One region of the Enterovibrio makurazakiensis genome, then DNA from elsewhere that is predicted to be linked to it. Evidence: predicted binding sites of a transcription regulator. Region 1 holds the regulator's gene; each other region holds the start of a gene.
What was found. Region 1 encodes CRP, which controls carbon source genes, mostly activating them, when cyclic AMP is high. Its sites were predicted from a motif close to TGTGANNNNNNTCACA; they were not measured.
Positions count from the first base shown of each region.

Region 1 (6,230 bases):
AAATTTACGTCCGAGTGCTTACTATGCAGCGGATTACTGTGCGTATCCGATGGCATCAATGGAAGGCGATGATGTTTCTATGCCCGCACAACTGAGCCCAGGACTGTCGCTGTAGCGACGAAGGTCAAACAAGAACACGCAATGTAGGAGGATGTGATGGAACGCGTACAGGCTTTATTTGATGGACTGTGGAAAGACTACACGCAACGGTTGTGCCCGTCGGCAGCGAAAGTACATGGGTTGTTGGAGGAAGGAACACCTCTTCTCAACGATCATATCGCGCTACGCACGTTTGCGCTTCCCAAGGTAGGACTTGATCGCTTGGCTGCGCCGTTTATCGCTATCGGTTATGTCCCTAAAGGGGAGTACCATTTTAAGGCTAAAAAGCTGTTCGCGCGCCATTTTGAACATCCTAATCCTGAGGCCCCTAAGGTGTTTATTAGTGAGCTCTTGGTTGGGCAGTGCTCTTTCGAATTGCAACAAGCCGTTCGAGCCTTGGTCGAACAAGTCGATGACGCAGCACTTAACGATCCTGCGTTTTTGTACGGTGGACGCCTATGGGATATTGATACGGCAACCTATGAATTACTTTCTGGTGAAAGCGAGTATGCAGGTTGGTTATCCGCACATGGCTTTGGTGCCAACCATTTTACGGTAAGTGTGAACCAGTTGAGTTCACTCGACGAAGTGGCGGATGTCAACCAAGTGCTGCGTCAGTCAGGCTTTGCTATTAATGAATCTGGTGGTGAAGTAAAAGGCGACTCTGAAGTGCGCTTGGAGCAATCAGCCACCATGGCTGACAAGGTGACAGTGAAATTTAGTGATGGTGAGAGGCAGGTTTCAGGAGGGTTTTATGAATTCGCGAAGCGTTATCCTTTGCCTGATGGTTCTCTGTATCAAGGTTTTGTCGAGGCGTCTGCCGATAAAATTTTTGAAAGCACTGACCAATAGGTCATCACCATTGCTAGGTGGCGAGAGTGCACTGAGTCACGGTCACTAGATTCTTAGCGACTGTCACTATCGCTGCTTAAAAATGACGTAACAAGACCGAGCTTCAATACCCAGCTTCTATGGATGATCGGTTGAATGGGATGGCCATTCCGTATGAGTGGGCGGCGTAGAGCGTTGCTCATCATCACCAAGCATGCGTTGTAGTTGGTAGTGAGACATTCCAGTAAAACCTGTCAATTCAGTGCTTGCTTGCCCCCACGGTCCGATGGTTGATGGGGGAGGGTTGCTTCCAAACGCATGACGTTCCATGTCCATATCGGGACTCCAGCTTGTCCATGTTGTGCACGTATATTCATACACACCTTGCACTGAAACTTAGCACCAAATTGGGAACTCTGTGATGAAATTCGTGTGACAGCTATCACGCAGAAACAAAAAACACGCGGAAACAAAAAAGCCACCTAAAGAGGTGGCTTTCACTTCAAAGCAAAACGGTTTAGCGAGTGCCGTATACCACGATAGTTTTACCGTGTGCAGAAATTAGGTTCTGCTCTTCAAGCATTTTCAGAATACGACCAACGGTTTCACGTGAACAACCCACGATTTGACCGATTTCCTGACGGGTAATCTTAATTTGCATACCGTCTGGGTGAGTCATTGCATCTGGTTGTTTCGCCAAGTTCAGCAATGTTTGCGCGATACGACCTGTCACATCTAGGAATGCCAAGTCACCTACTTTCTGGCTAGTCACTTGTAGGCGACGAGCCATTTGAGAAGAAAGGCGCATTAGAATGTCTGGATTCACTTGAATCAGCTGACGGAACTTCTTGAATGAGATTTCAGCGACTTCGCATGGAGATTTAGCGCGAACCCAAGCTGTACGCTCCTGATCTTCCTCGAATAGGCCCAGTTCGCCAATGAAGTCGCCCTGGTTGAGGTAAGAAAGGATCATCTCTTTGCCTTCTTCATCCTTGATCAGTACAGCCACAGAACCTTTCACGATGTAGTACAGCGTTTCTGCTTTCTCACCAGCATGGATCAGCGTACTTTTAGAAGGGTACTTATGAATGTGGCAGTGTGAAAGGAACCACTCTAGTGTTGGGTCTGTTTGAGGTTTTCCTGGAACCATATCTCTCATTTCCTCTGCAGTTGTTGCCTGATGAGTCTTCCTTAGCCCACCGTCCTGCGGCACAAGTCCGTCGGATAGCATAAAGTGTCAACCGTCAGGCTACAAGCTCTCTGTTTGAGTCATTGAGTTTATCCTTTTTCCAGCACGATTTCTTGATTTTGATATGGACTTAGTGCCCTATTAAAGGCTAAAAACGTGGACAAGATCACGACACTGAAAGTAAATGGAGGAAAGAGATGCGAGCAAGCGTCAAGTGGTGCGGAAATAAGACTTTTCTAGGCCAATCAAATTCGGGTCATAGCGTTGTCATGGATGGTGATGGGGGTGAAAAAGCACCAAGCCCCATGGAAATGGTATTGATGGGAGCGGGAGGATGCAGCTCGGTTGACGTCGTCGCGGCCTTAGAATCGGCCAATCAAGCCATCTCACATTGTGAAGCTGTATTAACGGCTGAACGAAGAGAGCAAGCCCCTCGTTTGTTTACGGGCATACACTTTCACTTTGTCGTGACAGGGTCGGCATTGGAAGATTCACTAGTAGCCAGAGCGGTGAAAGACAGTTTAGAAAAATATTGCTCTGTGTGTTTGATGCTAGGTGCGGGCATGGAAATGACGCATTCCTATGAAGTGCGAGATATCGCCTAGCTGCACTGTTTGAATGTAGCGAAGAGACATAGGGCATTTGCATGTTTGTCGGTTGATAAAACAAAGATATGGAGGGCATTGCCCTTCATATCTCGTGCTTTAGGCGATGAGCTGGCAAGGTCTTAGGTTGTGCTGTTGCCAAGACTTTCAGACAGATAGCGTTCTTTCTTTCTTTCTGGCTTAGCTAATCTTGCCTGTTTCAATCAATTGTTGAATAAGAGGTTGAATAATCAATTCAACCGCAAAGCTCATTTTCCCACCGGGGACGACTAACGTATCGTGCCTCGACATGAAAGAGCCTTGAATCATGGCCAGTAAGTAGGGGAAGTCCACCTTTTTAATACCGCGGAAGCGGATAACGACAAAACTCTCATCAAGACTCGGTATGCCTTTGGCATTCAGCGGGTTTGAAGTATCCACGGTCGGGACGCGCTGAAAGTTAATGTGTGTCCGGCTGAACTGCGGTGTGATGTAGTTGAGATAATCATCCATGGAGCGCACGATCGAGTCCATGACGGCTTCACGCGAATGCCCGCGGTCACGCGTATCGCGCACGAATTTCTGAATCCACTCTAAATTCACAATGGGCACCATGCCTATGAGCAGGTCGACGTGCTGTGCGACGTTGATGTCACCGTCTACAATGCCACCATGAAGTCCTTCGTAAAACATCACGTCATTGTTTTCTGGCAAATCTTGCCATGCGGTAAAGGTGCCCGGCATTTGGTTGTAGGGAACCGCTTCATCAAAAGTATGTAGATACCGACGAAATTGCCCAGTGCCGTGTTTGCCGTATTCGTCGAAAAAAGATTCAAGCCTAGGGAAGTCATTGGCCTGCGGGCCAAAGTAACTGATATGGCGGCCTTGATCTCTTGCTTTACGGATTTCCACGTCCATTTCTGGACGGGTAAAACGGTGGAAACTGTCACCTTCGACCCACGCGGCACGAATGTCCATCATGTTGAAGATCTTCCGAAATGCATCAGATGTAGTGGTGGTTCCTGCGCCGGATGAACCGGTGACTGCAATAATAGGATGTTTTGCAGACATGACAAACCCTGTCAATTTTAAAAAGATGTCAAACAATTAACAGGGTGTTGCGATTGGGTCAAGTAGACGTTAGGCGGTGAGTGATCGCGCAGGTTTGATATCGACGGTTTCGTGCAACTCGGAATAGACCACCATTGCCTCTTTGTTTTTGAGCAGGATATAGACCTGTTCGACCTTTTCGTCGAAGCTCGCTTCTTGCTCGCCGTAGTCCGTGCCTTCACGTAGCACGAAGTGTTCAACTAAATTTCTAAGCGTTTCTTCTGGGATTTCTTGCCAAGGGATGATCATCGCGATACCTACAACATGAGACGGTGGCGGAATGTGGCAGTAAACACGATATCGGTACTGTTATCGTGATTAAACATATTTTCCAAGGCCACCAATTCTAGCGCACTGGCATCAAAAAGGTAGCGATAACCCAGAGCAAACTCATGAACGGGTGCGTTCAACTCCCCCAAACTCTCCGTGTCTGTTTTTGCCTGCGAGAGCAGGTATTCGCCAATGAATTCGTGATTTTTGCGCCATTGGTACTGGTAACTGATGCCGCCGCTCATGCTTGTCGATTTCACGCTTACGAAGTGCTGAGGCTTGTCTGGGCGATACACGATTGCCAAAGAGGCGGTGACGTGATGTTTGTTGCGTTGATAGCCGTAGTTTATTTGCAAAGCTTGCTCAAAAGAGGTGTTGGCAAACGTGCCATGACTCACTCGATTAAAAAACAGCGTTGCTCCCACACTGACGGCATGATGTGCCGAACGATAGACGGTGTGCTCCCCATAGAGATTGATGGCGCTGAGCAAGGGGTCACCGACAAAGTCTTCCCTTGGTGCAGAATTGTCATTCGGAAAGTCGATAAAAAAGCGGTCTTCGTCGACCTCAGTTCGCCCATTTTGGTCTATGCCGAACATGCTATGAAATTTCTCGGTCAGGCCATCCAAACGGTTATTGGCCGCATAGCGATATTGATACCAGACTCCTATTTTATTGGTATCACTCGGGGCATGTAAGAAGCCGACCATGAATTGATTGTGGTAGTAATCGAATTGATATTCTGGCGTGTTAGCCCAAACACTGGCAATAGCCGCTGAGGCGAACACATCGGTTTCACCATTTTTTAAGATTGTGGGGTCGTGCAGCAAGGGCGTCAAACCCGTGATTTGCAGAGGCGCTTGGCTTTGTACAATGAGCGGGCCTAGTCGGGAAGAATGAGCTTTCGTTAACTCATCTTTTGATTCGTCAGCGTAAGTGGGCTGCAGAGTGAAAGGCAGCGCAATTAAGGAGTAAGCAGTGCGAGATAATGTCATTGTTCACCTCTCTCGCCCTGCTTGGTTAAATTACTTTATGTGCAGGGCTAACCAACGAGGCACTTCTTTCTCAAGCCAAAACTCTGGCTTTTTGAGTGTGCCTGACACAAAACCAACATGACCACCGTACTGCGTTAAGTGGTAATCAATATTTTCGGGCAATGGGACTGTCGGTATCACTGCCTGTGTCATAAATGGGTCATCTTTAGCATGGATCACTTTTAGCGGTGTCGCAATGTCTTGCAGCACGGATAAACCGCTGCATCGTTGGTAATAATCTTCCGCACTATCAAATGCATTGAGCGGAGCTGTCACCGTTTCGTCAAATTGGTACAAGGTGGAGATCTTCACTTTTTGACCCGACGTCCAGTGACCAATTTTAGGGTGTCTCTGAAGTTTGTTGGTGAGCGTTCGGTTCATTGAGCGCAGCAAATACGCCTGATAGACCTTTGAAAAACCCTGTTGGATGCGTGACGAGCAGGCGCCTAAATCGAGGGGAGGGCTGATCACACAGCCAGCTTTTATCAACGGGTCGTGATTAAACTCGGCTAAATACCGAACTAACATGTTTCCACCCAGTGATACGCCTGTTGCCAGTCTTGGCACATCCGGAAAGCGCTGTTGAATGTATTCCAGCATCAAGCGGGCATCGCTTGTTTCTCCTGAGTGGTAGCTGCGAGCTTGACGGTTTATCAAACCACTACAACCTCGAAAGTGCATCATGACGCCCAGCCAGCCTTGTTGTTTAAAGGCGTTGAGTAGTCCGTTGGCGTAGGGGCTATAAAAACAGCCGGCAAGGCCATGAAACAGCACCACCACGGGTTTTCCATGGGCTTGCTCTGGATCTTCGGTCCAACAAATGTCGAGGAAGTCATTATCCGGCGTATCAATGCGTTGCCAAACAGGTTCAAACACGGCTTTTCTTCTAACAAATCGGGGTAGCAGTGTTTGTACGTGAGGGTTACTCCCCCATTTCATTGGGACAAAGGTTTCTTTCATTGTGCGTGTGCTCATATCGCAAATTCAGACAACGGTGGATTCGCCAGTAATTTCGCCAGTTGTTGGCAGCCAAATTCCAATGCATCGCGGGTCGGTGGGGCGCTAACGGCAAGTCGCACGCATGGAGGGGCAGAATAGCCAGCAGGGACAAAC
Region 1 is NZ_JAKJSE010000019.1:105,126-111,355, forward strand. It holds gene astD (succinylglutamate-semialdehyde dehydrogenase) at 1-115, shown strand, start outside; gene L4D06_RS15300 (DUF1338 domain-containing protein) at 157-951, shown strand; gene L4D06_RS15305 (hypothetical protein) at 1,069-1,266, opposite strand; gene crp (cAMP-activated global transcriptional regulator CRP) at 1,448-2,080, opposite strand; gene L4D06_RS15315 (OsmC family protein) at 2,317-2,724, shown strand; gene L4D06_RS15320 (phosphoribulokinase) at 2,905-3,774, opposite strand; gene L4D06_RS15325 (YheU family protein) at 3,844-4,062, opposite strand; gene L4D06_RS15330 (DUF3187 family protein) at 4,071-5,078, opposite strand; gene L4D06_RS15335 (hydrolase) at 5,109-6,077, opposite strand; gene L4D06_RS15340 (aminotransferase-like domain-containing protein) at 6,089-6,230, opposite strand, start outside.

Region 2 (6,230 bases), on a different contig from region 1:
CAGAACGCGTGAGTGACGCGTGCTATTTTGCGCCGTCAGCGTGCTGGCCTCGACTTCTTTGATAGCCGATGACATCTCTTCCATCGCACTTGCAACCAAGTCTAATTCTTGGCTTTGAGTTCGAATGCCGTCCGTTGAACGGTTAGCCAAATTTGCCATGGTATTGCTATCGCTATCGAGCTGGTGGAGTGTGGTGTCCACGTTAGCCAATAAGGTCTGCAGTTGCTGGCAAGCATCGTTGAGGTTACGTGCCATTTCGCCGAGTTCGTCTTCGCTGTTGACGTCGGCTCTCGCGGTGAGATCACCTTCCGCTACGGCGCTTAAGGCTCGCTGGATTTCACGAATGGATGTCACCAGCATGCGTGATAGCGCAGTCGCCAATATGATGAGTATTAAAGTGAACGAAGCCGCCACCAGTGCCGATTTTCCTGCTTCTTGCCAAACCAAAGCTTCAAGATCGTCGATATAAATGCCAGTACCGATCAGAAGCCCCCAAGGTGCGTGGCGTTTTATGGCACTGACTTTTTCAATCGCTGTATTGCCGCCTGGTTTTGCAAACCAGTAACTACTAAATCCGCCATCTGACGGCTGTGCAGCCTGTCGCATGTTACGAAGTACTGCGCTGCCGTTACTGTCGCGGAATGTGTTGAAATCGCGCCCAATCCAGCTTTTTGAACCAGCAAGCATTGAGCCTTTTTCGTCGACGACAAAGTAGTAGCCATCGGATCCAAAACGTAAGGGCTGCAATGCTGCCATCGCACTTTTTAGCCCTTCTTTCGACGCATCTTCTTGATAGTGCTTGTCGACGATTTGCCAAGCAATATCAATGGTCTGCATCAAGTTTCCTTTTCTCTCTTGGAGAAGGTCATGGTGCAAATTTCGCACTTGAAAAGCGGTAAGTAGAATAATGCTAATCACTGAAATTCCGACAATAAGCAGCAACTTATTTCTAAATGTAAGGTTTGTAACAAACTTCATACTAAAAAAGGCTCAGTTTATGTGTGTGATATAACAAATATGAAACATTAAGGGTGGCCTAATTTGAGTGGTGTATCAATAGATGCGCTTGGGATGAGAGTGGTTATATTGTGAGTTGTATCGCATACATTTTTTTCTGCGCGTAGTATGCCTAAATTTTAAAACCTTGATGTCAGTAAAGTCTGCATTGTCATTTCACTTACAATCACGCTCATACTTGATAAAATCTGATTATTCCTCTCACTTGAGTCGACATTTCATGCCAACCCAACCTCTTCATCCCATGTCATTTCCGCTTTTTGGTCATCGATTAATCGAAGCCTCTGCGGGTACAGGGAAAACGTTCACCATTGCTGGCTTATACCTTCGTTTGTTGCTAGGGCATGGCACGGATACGTCGGCACATGAAACCCCCTTAACGGTTGATAAAATTCTGGTGGTTACCTTTACGGAAGCGGCTACGCAAGAGTTGCGCGACCGTATCCGAGCACGTATCCATGATGCACGCCTTGCATTTAGCCGTGGTGAGAGTCATGACCCAGTGATAGCGCCATTACTTGAAGAGGTTCCGGATCATAAACATGCCGAGCAATTACTGTTGCAGGCAGAGCGTCAAATGGATGAAGCCGCGATATATACCATTCATGGTTTTTGTCAGCGTATGTTGACGCAGAATGCGTTTGAGTCCGGCAGTTTGTTTAGCAATGAATTTATTACCGATGAATCAACGCTGCGAGAGCGCGCTGTTTCAGATTTCTGGCGACGTCAGTTCTATCCGTTACCTAAGTCATTAGCAGGTGTTGTGCGCAGTTATTGGGGAGCACCGCTCGCGTTGTTACACGATATTAGTGTGTACTTGTCTGGGCCTCTGGTCAGTATTCAAGCCCCAGATATGCCGGACGATCTCGCTGAATTGCACAAAGACAACCTTGCCCGTATCGAGAACGTTAAAGCGGAATGGCGAGAAGCCAGCGCAGATCTGGAAGCGCTAATTTCAGGCTCAGGCGTGGACAAACGCAGCTATAGCAAGCGCTCCTTACCGAATTGGCTCGGTGAAGTTGGCGCATGGGCTCAGGTGAAAACGCAGGACTATGATCTTCCGGATAATTTGTCTCGCTTCTCTGCATCCATGCTGAGTGAAAAAACCAAAAAAGGGACAGTACCGACCCACACGGTGTTTGAGGCGATTGATGTATTGCTAGCGTCTCCTCCAACACTGAAAGATGCCTTAACGGCGCATGCGATTCGTGAAGTGCGTTTATTGCTGGCGAAAGAGAAAAGACGTTTTGGTTGGCTATCGTTTGACGACTTGTTATCACAATTGTCAGAGGCGTTAGTTCAAGACAGCGAAGGGGTCTTGGCGGAACGGATTCGTACTTTGTTTCCTGTTGCTATGATTGATGAATTTCAAGATACCGACCCTCAGCAATATCAAATTTTCAGTGATATTTATGCTGATGCGCCTCAATGTGGCCTGTTTATGATCGGCGACCCAAAGCAGGCAATTTACGCGTTTCGCGGTGCAGATATATTTACCTACATTCATGCGCGTCGACAAATCGCTGATCACTACAATCTGGGCACTAACTGGCGTTCAACTGCCAACATGGTCGCAGCTGTGAATCGTGTTTTTGCTCATGCGAATGCCCCATTCATTTATGACAATGACATTCCGTTTATCGCGGTTGACCATGCTCCGGGTGCGGACCAGAAACATTGGCACTTGGATGATTCGCCACAAGCAGCGCTGACGTTTTGGTTACCAGAAGCTCGTGACTTAGTGAGTAAGAATGATTACGAAGCCACGATGGCTTTGGCCACGGCAACCAGCATTCGCGAAATTCTGAGTGCGGGTGATGAAGATCGTGCGCATTTTTGCAAAGGTGAAAACAGAAAAGCGGTTCAGGCCAGTGACATCGCCGTGTTGGTGAGAACGGGTAGTGAAGCGGCGAAAGTCAAACAAGCCTTGGCAAGACAAGGTATTGCGTCGGTCTATTTGTCCAATCGCAGTAGCGTGTTTTCAAGCGCCCTAGCTGCCGATTTACAACGGCTATTGGCGGCGGTGCTGTCGCCTGATAATGAACGAGCACTTCGAGCAGCGCTGGCGAGTGGATTGTTTGCGCTGACAGCGACAGAACTTGATTCACTTAACCATGATGAAAAAGCATGGGAGAGAGCGGTGATTGAGTTTTCTACCTATCAGTCAGTGTGGTTTTCTCGTGGCATATTGCCCATGTTACGTCAGATGATGCAGCGACGCGGCATTGCAGAGCGATTGTTACTGGAAGAAGAGGGTGAGCGCTCACTGACTGATTTGCTTCACCTTGGTGAATTGTTACAACAGGCCAGTCAAACCCTTGATAGTCATCACGCAGTGATCCGCTGGCTTGCTGATCACATCGACACGCCAAACGGCAACAGTGAAGAGCAGCAAGTGCGCTTGGAATCTGAACGTGACTTGGTGCAGATAGTCACCATTCACAAATCAAAAGGTTTGGAATACGATTTGGTGTATCTGCCTTTTGCGTGCAACTTTAGACCGTCAGATCGACCATTCTTCCACGATGATGAGAATACGCCCACTTTGGCGCTGTCGAATCCTGAACCTGCCATTGAGTTGGCCGACAAAGAGCGTCTAGCTGAAGATCTGCGTTTAATTTACGTGGCATTGACTCGAGCCGTTTACGGTTGCTTCATTGGATTAGCGCCGCTAAAAGATGGCCGTAAATCCACGGGTGATACAGGGCTGCATAAGTCGGCATTGGGTTATTTGATCCAACAAGGCGAAGCGGGAGATGCAGATACGCTGCATTCCTCTGTGGCGGCGCTGGTTGAAGAACTGCCACAGTTTTCGGTGGTAGAACCGCCTGCGGACACCGGCAAGCTTGCCGTGCTAGAGCACAAAGATGACATCATTGCAGCCAAGCATTTCAAAGGTACCATTCGAAGAGATTGGCGTTTGACCAGCTACTCAGGGCTGGTGAAACAGGGCCACAGTTCGGCATTGCCTGACTTGCCAGCTTTTGACATTGATGCCGCAGATGAGCGTCATGAAGATGAAGAGCCGATCGACCAATATGGTTCTATTTTCCAATTTCCCCGGGGTGCGCGTCCCGGTACGTTTTTGCACACCTTGTTTGAAAATGTCGATTTTGGCGAGGACATGTACAGCGACGAGGTAGCAGACATGATCCGCCATGCGCTAGCACTCGAAAACTATGACGAGGCATGGGTTCCCGTATTGCAGCGTCTACTCACAGACGTGGTGGCACAGTCGCTAGGAGAACAAGAATTAACCCTGTCTCAGATTGATGCGCCAGCTCGCTTAACCGAGATGGAGTTCGTCATGCCCGTTGAGCGATTGCAGTGTGGTCGAGTCAATCGTTTGATACAAACTCATGATCCTTTATCGGCTCAAGCCTCTGACTTAGGGTTTGATACCGCAAGCGGCATGCTTAAAGGCTTTATTGACCTCGTGTTTTGTTGGCAAGGGCGATACTACGTGCTCGATTGGAAATCCAATTACTTGGGGGATTCGCCAGCGGATTACACCGAAGCAGCGTTGAATCAAGCCATGATCGATCATCGATACGATTTTCAGTACCAGATATATTCGCTGGCTCTGCATCGATTTCTTCGTCAACGGATTGCTAATTACGATTTTGAACGCCACTTTGGCGGTGTGTACTACTTGTTTGTGCGAGGTATTGAAGCCGATACGCGCCATGGCATTTTCTATACCAAACCTTCTTACTCACTGATCGACGGGTTAGATGTGCTGTTTACCAACGGAGATAGCTCAAATGGCGATGAGTGAAATGCTACAAGCCTTGTATAAGCGAGGCATTATTCGAGCGATAGATCGCCAGTTCGCGTGCTTTATTGCTGATCAGCTAGCAGATCACGATGCCTCGATTTCAGGCTGGGCGGCATTGGTGAGCTTTGAATTAGGCAAAGGCAATGTGTGTGTGGATCTCGCGACCATAGACCCTACAAGATTGTTCGATTTGCCTGCGGCAGAATCTGCGCGAGTCGCAGCCTTGCTTCAACCTGAACAAGCACTATCCGCAATGACGCAGAGCCTTGTCGTGGGAACTGGGGCGAAAGCAACACCACTGGTTCTGAATGGTTCTAGGCTTTATTTGCACCGCTATTGGGCTGCTGAACAACGGGTTGTTGCTGAAATTAGCAAGCGCGTTGATGCGCTTGTGCTCCCTGTTCAAACTCGCCAATTGTTGGACACGTTATTTACCCCTGACATTAGCTTCTTGAAAGCTCAGTTTCCATTATGGCCTCAGGAAGAACGTGCGCAAAAGTTGGTGGATTTCTTCGATATTATAGATGCTAATCTCGTTGATATTGATGCCATTAGCGCCTTGGTTGCATCGGGCGCAAACCACGATGCCATTTTGTCTCTTGTTCCTGATCATGCTCGTTTGAATTGGCAGAAAGTCGCGGCAGCCGTTGCTTTGAGCTACGGATTTACCGTGATATCAGGTGGCCCAGGTACAGGGAAAACCACCACGGTAGCCAAATTGCTGGCGGCACTGGTCAGCAGTAGTGAAAAAGCGACGGGGCTGGACATTAAGCTGGTGGCACCCACCGGAAAAGCGGCAAACCGTCTCACTGAGTCCATTGGTCAGGCTGTGGCGGCTCTGCCTGTCGAGGCGAGTATTCGCGAGAAAATTCCAGCACAAGCCTCAACGATTCACCGTTTGCTTGGTGCCATTCCTCATCGCGTCGAATTTCGACATCATGAAGGAAATCGCCTTCACCTTGATGTGCTGGTGGTCGATGAAGCGTCGATGGTCGATTTGCCTTTAATGGCGCGATTGTTGTCAGCGTTACCCAATCATGCTCGGGTTATTTTGCTGGGCGATCGCGATCAGTTGGCCTCTGTTGAGGCAGGTGCCGTATTGGGTGATATTTGTGATGGCGCAGAGATTGGGTATAGCCCTGAGCGTGCGGCACAGTTGTCTTCACTCACCGGATTTGCATTGCAGGGGCACGAGAACGTACCGGCGGTATCTGACGGTGTGTGTTTGCTGAAAAAGAGCTATCGATTCCACGCGCGATCCGGTGTTGGCCAGTTGGCTTACGCCATTAATGCGGGTAACCCTCATCAAGTGGAAAACGTACTGAAACAAGGTTTTTCAGATATTGCGTTGCACGACTTAGATGGCGACGTTTATGGTCATGCTATCGCGCAGGCTGTCGAAGGTTACAGTGATTATCTCAATGCGTTACTAGCC
Region 2 is NZ_JAKJSE010000030.1:68,276-74,505, reverse strand. It holds gene L4D06_RS21035 (methyl-accepting chemotaxis protein) at 1-978, opposite strand, end outside; gene recB (exodeoxyribonuclease V subunit beta) at 1,238-4,795, shown strand; gene recD (exodeoxyribonuclease V subunit alpha) at 4,782-6,230, shown strand, end outside.
Region 2: the regulator CRP is predicted to act here: its motif matches at 1,088-1,103, upstream of recB (exodeoxyribonuclease V subunit beta).

Region 3 (6,230 bases), on a different contig from region 1:
CTCAGCCGCGCCAGCGAAAACATCTTAAAAAATGTAAGTGCATGGGACGGAATTACGTCTCGACGCAGCAGCCCATATCAGAAAATGTCGGTGTGGGAACAAGACAGCTTTGGCGCGATTGATTTTGATGCCATGGACATGGGTCAGCCGAACCTAGGCTATATCGTCGAAAACCGCGTTATCCAACTGTCATTGTTTGAACGTATCAAGCAGCAACACAATGTCACCCTATTTTGCCCAGACAAATGCGCGAGCATGATGTTCGGCGAAACCGAAGCTTGGCTAACACTCGATTCTGGCAATGCCATTACTGCGAAACTGGTGGTTGGTGCTGATGGTGCAAATTCATGGGTTAGAAATCAACTGTCCATCCCGCTGACTCATTGGGACTATGGGCACAGCGCGCTCGTTGCCAATATTCGCACTGCAGAGCCTCATGGCGGCGTTGCACGCCAAATCTTCACCCCTGATGGCCCATTGGCATTCTTGCCGCTGTCAGACCCGTACCTTTGCTCTATTGTGTGGTCACAATCCCCTGAGCTTGCAGACCAACGATGTGCTTTGTCTGATGAAGACTTTAACAAAGCACTGACTGCCGCATTTGATACACGACTGGGGCTTTGCTCTGTAACAAGCGAGCGGGCTGCGTTTCCGCTGAAGATGCGTTATGCCCGCGACTTCGTGGTCGAGCGCGTCGCACTGATCGGGGATGCCGCTCACACCATTCACCCGTTGGCAGGTCAAGGTGTCAATCTCGGGTTGTTAGATGCCACCAGCTTGGCGCAAGAGTTAGTGCGTTTGCATGAAGAAGGCAAAGACATTGGCGAGAAAGCCAACCTTCGCAGTTTTGAGCGCTGGCGCAAAGCTGAAGCGGCTCACATGATTGCCGCCATGCAGGGGTTTCGCGATATTTTCTCAGGTGAAAACCCCGCTAAGAAACTGTTCCGTGGCATTGGCTTGATGGCCGCAGCGACCCTGCCAGGGATTAAAACGCAGTTTATTAAGCGAGCTTTGGGGTTAAATGGGGATTTGCCCGAGTTGGCAAAGAAATAGGGTACTGGGTACTGGGTACTGGGTACTGGGTACTGGGTACTGGGTACTGGGTACTGCAAAATGTTTTTGACGGCCTGAGATGCGGTCAAGCTTTTCGCTTTCGCTCTTCCTAGATCTTTCTATTCCCTATCTTACAAACAAAAAAACGGCTCCCGAGGGAGCCGTTTTCATATCTAAATCAGCGTATCGCCGACTGAATGAAGAGCTAAGCGATTACGCTTGGCCTTTAACTTCTTTCAGACCGTTGAAAGGTGCGCGTTCGCCCAGAGCTTCTTCGATACGGATAAGTTGGTTGTACTTAGCAACACGGTCAGAACGGCTCATAGAACCAGTCTTGATTTGGCCTGCAGCAGTACCAACAGCTAGGTCAGCGATAGTTGCATCTTCAGTTTCACCTGAACGGTGAGAGATAACTGCAGTGAAACCAGCATCTTTAGCCATCTTGATCGCAGCCAAAGTTTCGGTTAGTGAACCGATTTGGTTGAACTTGATCAGGATAGAGTTAGTGATGCCTTCTTCGATACCACGAGCAAGGATCTTAGTGTTAGTAACGAATAGATCGTCACCCACTAGCTGAATTTTGTCGCCTAGAAGCTCAGTTTGGTGTTTGAAACCAGTCCAATCAGACTCGTCCAGACCGTCTTCGATAGAAACGATTGGGAATTGCTCAACTAGACCAGCAAGGTAGTGGTTGAACTCTTCAGCGGTGAAGGTTTTGCCTTCGCCTTTCATGTTGTAGATGCCAGCTTCTTTGTCGAAGAACTCAGATGCTGCACAGTCCATAGCAAGAGTGATGTCTTTGCCTAGCTCGTAGCCAGCAGCTGCAACAGCTTCTGCGATAACTTCTAGCGCTTCAGCGTTAGACTTAAGGTTAGGAGCGAAACCGCCTTCGTCACCAACTGCAGTGTTGTAGCCTTTAGACTTCAATACTTTCGCTAGGTTGTGGAATACTTCAGCACCCATGCGAACAGCTTCTTTCAAAGTTGCAGCGCCAACTGGCTGAATCATGAACTCTTGGATATCAACGTTGTTGTCAGCGTGCTCGCCACCGTTGATGATGTTCATCATTGGTAGAGGCATAGAGAACTGACCAGCAGTGCCGTTTAGTTCAGCAATGTGCTCGTACAGTGGCATGCCTTTAGCAGCAGCTGCTGCTTTTGCGTTCGCTAGAGATACCGCTAGGATTGCGTTAGCACCGAACTTAGATTTGTTCTCAGTACCGTCCAAGTCGATCATGATTTGGTCGATTTCTGCTTGGTTTGTCGCGTCTTTACCTTCTAGAGCGTTAGCGATTTCGCCGTTTACTGCGCCGATTGCTTTAAGTACGCCTTTACCTAGGAAACGAGCTTTGTCGCCGTCACGCAATTCAAGAGCTTCGCGAGAACCGGTAGATGCGCCAGATGGTGCAGCTGCCATACCTACGAAACCACCTTCTAGGTGAACTTCTGCTTCTACAGTTGGGTTACCGCGTGAATCGATAATTTCACGACCTAGAACTTTAACGATCTTAGACATTGTGTTTCCTCTCGTATGTCATATAGCTTAAAAATGCGAAAAGCGGCTGCACTACCTTCGCAACCGCCCTTTGTTCTCAGTTACAGCTCACCACGCTGATTTTTACCTGCCGCTGCCACAAAGCCTTCAAACAAAGGATGGCCGTCGCGCGGTGTAGAGGTAAATTCAGGGTGGAACTGGCACGCCACAAACCATGGGTGCTCAGGGTTTTCAATAATTTCAACCAGCTTCTTGTCCGCTGACAAGCCCGATACCACAAGGCCGGCTTCTTCAATTTGCGGACGAAGCACATTGTTGACTTCATAGCGGTGACGGTGACGCTCGTGAATAGACGCATTACCGTATAGCTCACGCGCTTTGGTGCCGTCTTTTAGGTGACACAGCTGTGCGCCAAGGCGCATGGTGCCGCCCAAGTCGGATTTCTCAGTACGCGCTTCAACCTTACCTTCGCCGTCGACCCACTCAGTGATCAGGCCAACAACTGGGAATTTGCTTTCTTTATTGAACTCCGTAGAGTTCGCGCCTTCCATGCCCACAACGTTACGTGCGTATTCAATCAACGCAACTTGCATGCCTAGGCAGATACCCAAGTAAGGAATTTTGTTTTCACGCGCAAACTTCGCTGCCAGAATTTTGCCTTCTACGCCGCGATCACCGAAGCCACCTGGAACTAGAATTGCGTCTAGGCCATGCAGTGCTTCTTCACCTTTGGTTTCTACGTCTTGAGAGTCAACATACTTGATGTTCACGGTCAGGCGATTCTTAAGGCCAGCGTGCTTCAGTGCTTCGTTGACAGACTTATAGGCGTCTGGCAGTTCGATGTACTTACCAACCATACCGATAGTCACTTCACCGGTCGGGTTCGCTTCTTCAAAAATAACTTGTTCCCACTCAGACAAGTCTGCTTGTGGCGCCGTGATACCAAAACGCTGACAAACCAAGTCATCCAAGCCTTGTGAACGGATCAGTGAAGGGATTTTGTAGATAGAATCCACATCCTTCATTGAGATAACGGCTTTTTCTTGCACGTTACAGAACAAGGCAATTTTAGAACGCTCGTTTGCAGGAATAACACGGTCGCTACGGCAAACCAGAATGTCTGGCTGAATACCGATAGACAGCAGTTCTTTCACTGAGTGTTGAGTAGGTTTGGTTTTCACTTCACCTGCAGCTGCAAGGTAAGGAACCAAAGTCAGGTGCATGAACATGGTGCGCTCGCGACCAAGTTCAACCGCCAACTGACGGATAGCTTCTAGGAATGGCAATGACTCGATATCACCAACAGTACCGCCGATTTCAACGATAGCCACATCGTGACCTTCGCCACCAGCAAGCACACGCTCTTTAATCGAGTTAGTGATATGTGGGATAACCTGAATGGTTGCACCCAAGTAGTCGCCGCGGCGTTCTTTGCGCAGTACATCGGCGTATACACGGCCAGACGTAAAGTTGTTGCGCTTAGTCATCTTGGTACGGATGAAACGCTCGTAGTGACCCAAGTCTAGGTCGGTTTCTGCACCGTCTTCCGTAACGAATACTTCACCGTGCTGGGTTGGGCTCATCGTGCCCGGATCCAAGTTGATGTAAGGGTCGAGCTTCATCATGGTCACATTAAGACCACGTGCTTCTAAAATCGCTGCTAATGACGCTGCAGCAATACCCTTACCGAGGGAGGAAACCACCCCGCCAGTTACAAAAATGTAATTCGTTGTCATGCTAAACCTGAGAGTTGGATTTAGGGGAAATATTGGAAATCTGGACGGGACGACATGTTACCAGAGCCCGAAACTTCCCACAACGTGAAAACTATCACACGACCAAACGTTTTTTTTTGTCGTAAATCAATGGAGTGATTTACATTGCTTTGTTGCCTTCGTCACGTTTCACTTGCTGCCAGAGATTTTCGAGCTCATCTGTCTGACTTTCCTGCAAGTTTTTACCATTTTCGCGTAATTTCATTTCAATTTGACGAAAACGTTTTTCGAATTTTAAATTAGCTTTTCTTAATGCACTTTCGGGATTTGTCCCAACATGGCGGGCTAAATTCACTACGGCAAACAACAAGTCGCCTACTTCTTCATCAATACGTGCTTGATTGACGTCCACCATCAAGGCTTCTTCCATCACTTCTTCAAGCTCTTCTTGGACTTTTTCAGCCACCGGACCGATCGCATCCCAATCAAACCCGACGCTAGCGCAACGTTTCTGAATTTTTGTCGCTCGGCCTAATGCAGGTAATGCGCTAGGTACGTCATCCAATAAACTCACCGCCACATCTGGCGCTGCTTTTTTGGCACGTTCTTGTGCCTTAATGCCTTCCCAATCAGCTTCTTGAAGTGGGTTGCCGTCCGCATCTTTCTCACCAAACACATGAGGATGACGACGAACCAATTTGTCACAGATAGCCCCGACCACATCGTCGAAATCAAAGTCGCCCTGCTCTTTACCGAGTTGACTATAGAACACGATCTGAAACAGGAGATCGCCCAGTTCATCGCGTACATCCGCCCAATCTTGGCGCTCAATCGCATCCACGGTTTCGAAAGTTTCTTCGATGGTGTAAGGAATTATGGAATCAAACGTCTGCTTTTTATCCCACGGACAGCCATTATTCGGGTCTCGTAGGGTCGCCATAATTTCGAGTAATTCTTGCATTCGCGACATTTTTTTCATGTCTATTTACCCACTGTCAGTGTGTTAAAACGTGTTCAATAATAAAAAGGGAAAGCCTAAGCTCTCCCTTTTTTATACCGAATATTTTTTACCCAAATCAACCTGAAGATGCGCGATTTCTCACTCAGTGAAGTCGTTTTGCTTCGTGAACATCTCGCACCTGCTCAAGGCGAGAGATCACTCGACTCAGCACTTCTAAATCACTCAGTTCCAGATCAAAGTCCATGATCGACATGTTTTGCTTATAGTCGACTCGGCTTTGCATGCCTGCTACTTTCACTTTGTCATTAGTCAGTACGTTGGTCAGGTCTTTGATCAACCCATTGCGCTCTGACGCCAACACGCGAACCGTGATCTGGTAGTTACCTACAAAACCCCCGCCCCACACCGTATCGATAATACGCTCAGGCGCATGATGGCGAAGCTCTGATAATTGATCACAGTCTGAACGGTGAACCGATATACCACGCCCTTGCGTCACATAACCTTCGATGGCATCCCCTGGGATCGGCTGACAGCAACGTGCAAGGTGGGTCATCAGGTTATCAACCCCTTCAACCACCACGGCATCTCTGCGCGGTTTTTTCGGCGCTGACGAGGTTTCGGCTTGTTCGAGCTTTTCGCGAAGCTGTTGGTCTTCTTGTGCCTTGGTGGGTTTATTCACCAAGGAGTTGATATAATTCACCACTTGGTTGATGCGCAAGTCGCCACTGCCAACACCGGCATACACTTCTTCCAAGCTGTTCATGTTGAAGCGTTTCATGGCCAGCGAGGCATCTTTGCTAACCGCACCAATTTTCGCCAGTTCGGTATCGAGGATCTCTTTGCCCGCAATCATGTTCTTTTCACGTGATTGCTTGCGGAACCATGCATTGATTTTAGCGCGAGCACGGCCAGAATTGACGAAGCCCAAACTTGGATTTAGCCAGTCACGCGAAGGGTTCGGCTCTTTCTGAGTGATGATTTCAACTTGATCGCCCATTTGCAGG
Region 3 is NZ_JAKJSE010000006.1:258,458-264,687, reverse strand. It holds gene L4D06_RS04815 (FAD-dependent 2-octaprenylphenol hydroxylase) at 1-1,053, shown strand, start outside; gene eno (phosphopyruvate hydratase) at 1,267-2,568, opposite strand; gene pyrG (CTP synthase) at 2,649-4,283, opposite strand; gene mazG (nucleoside triphosphate pyrophosphohydrolase) at 4,423-5,241, opposite strand; gene relA (GTP diphosphokinase) at 5,366-6,230, opposite strand, start outside.
Region 3: the regulator CRP is predicted to act here: its motif matches at 4,367-4,382, upstream of pyrG (CTP synthase).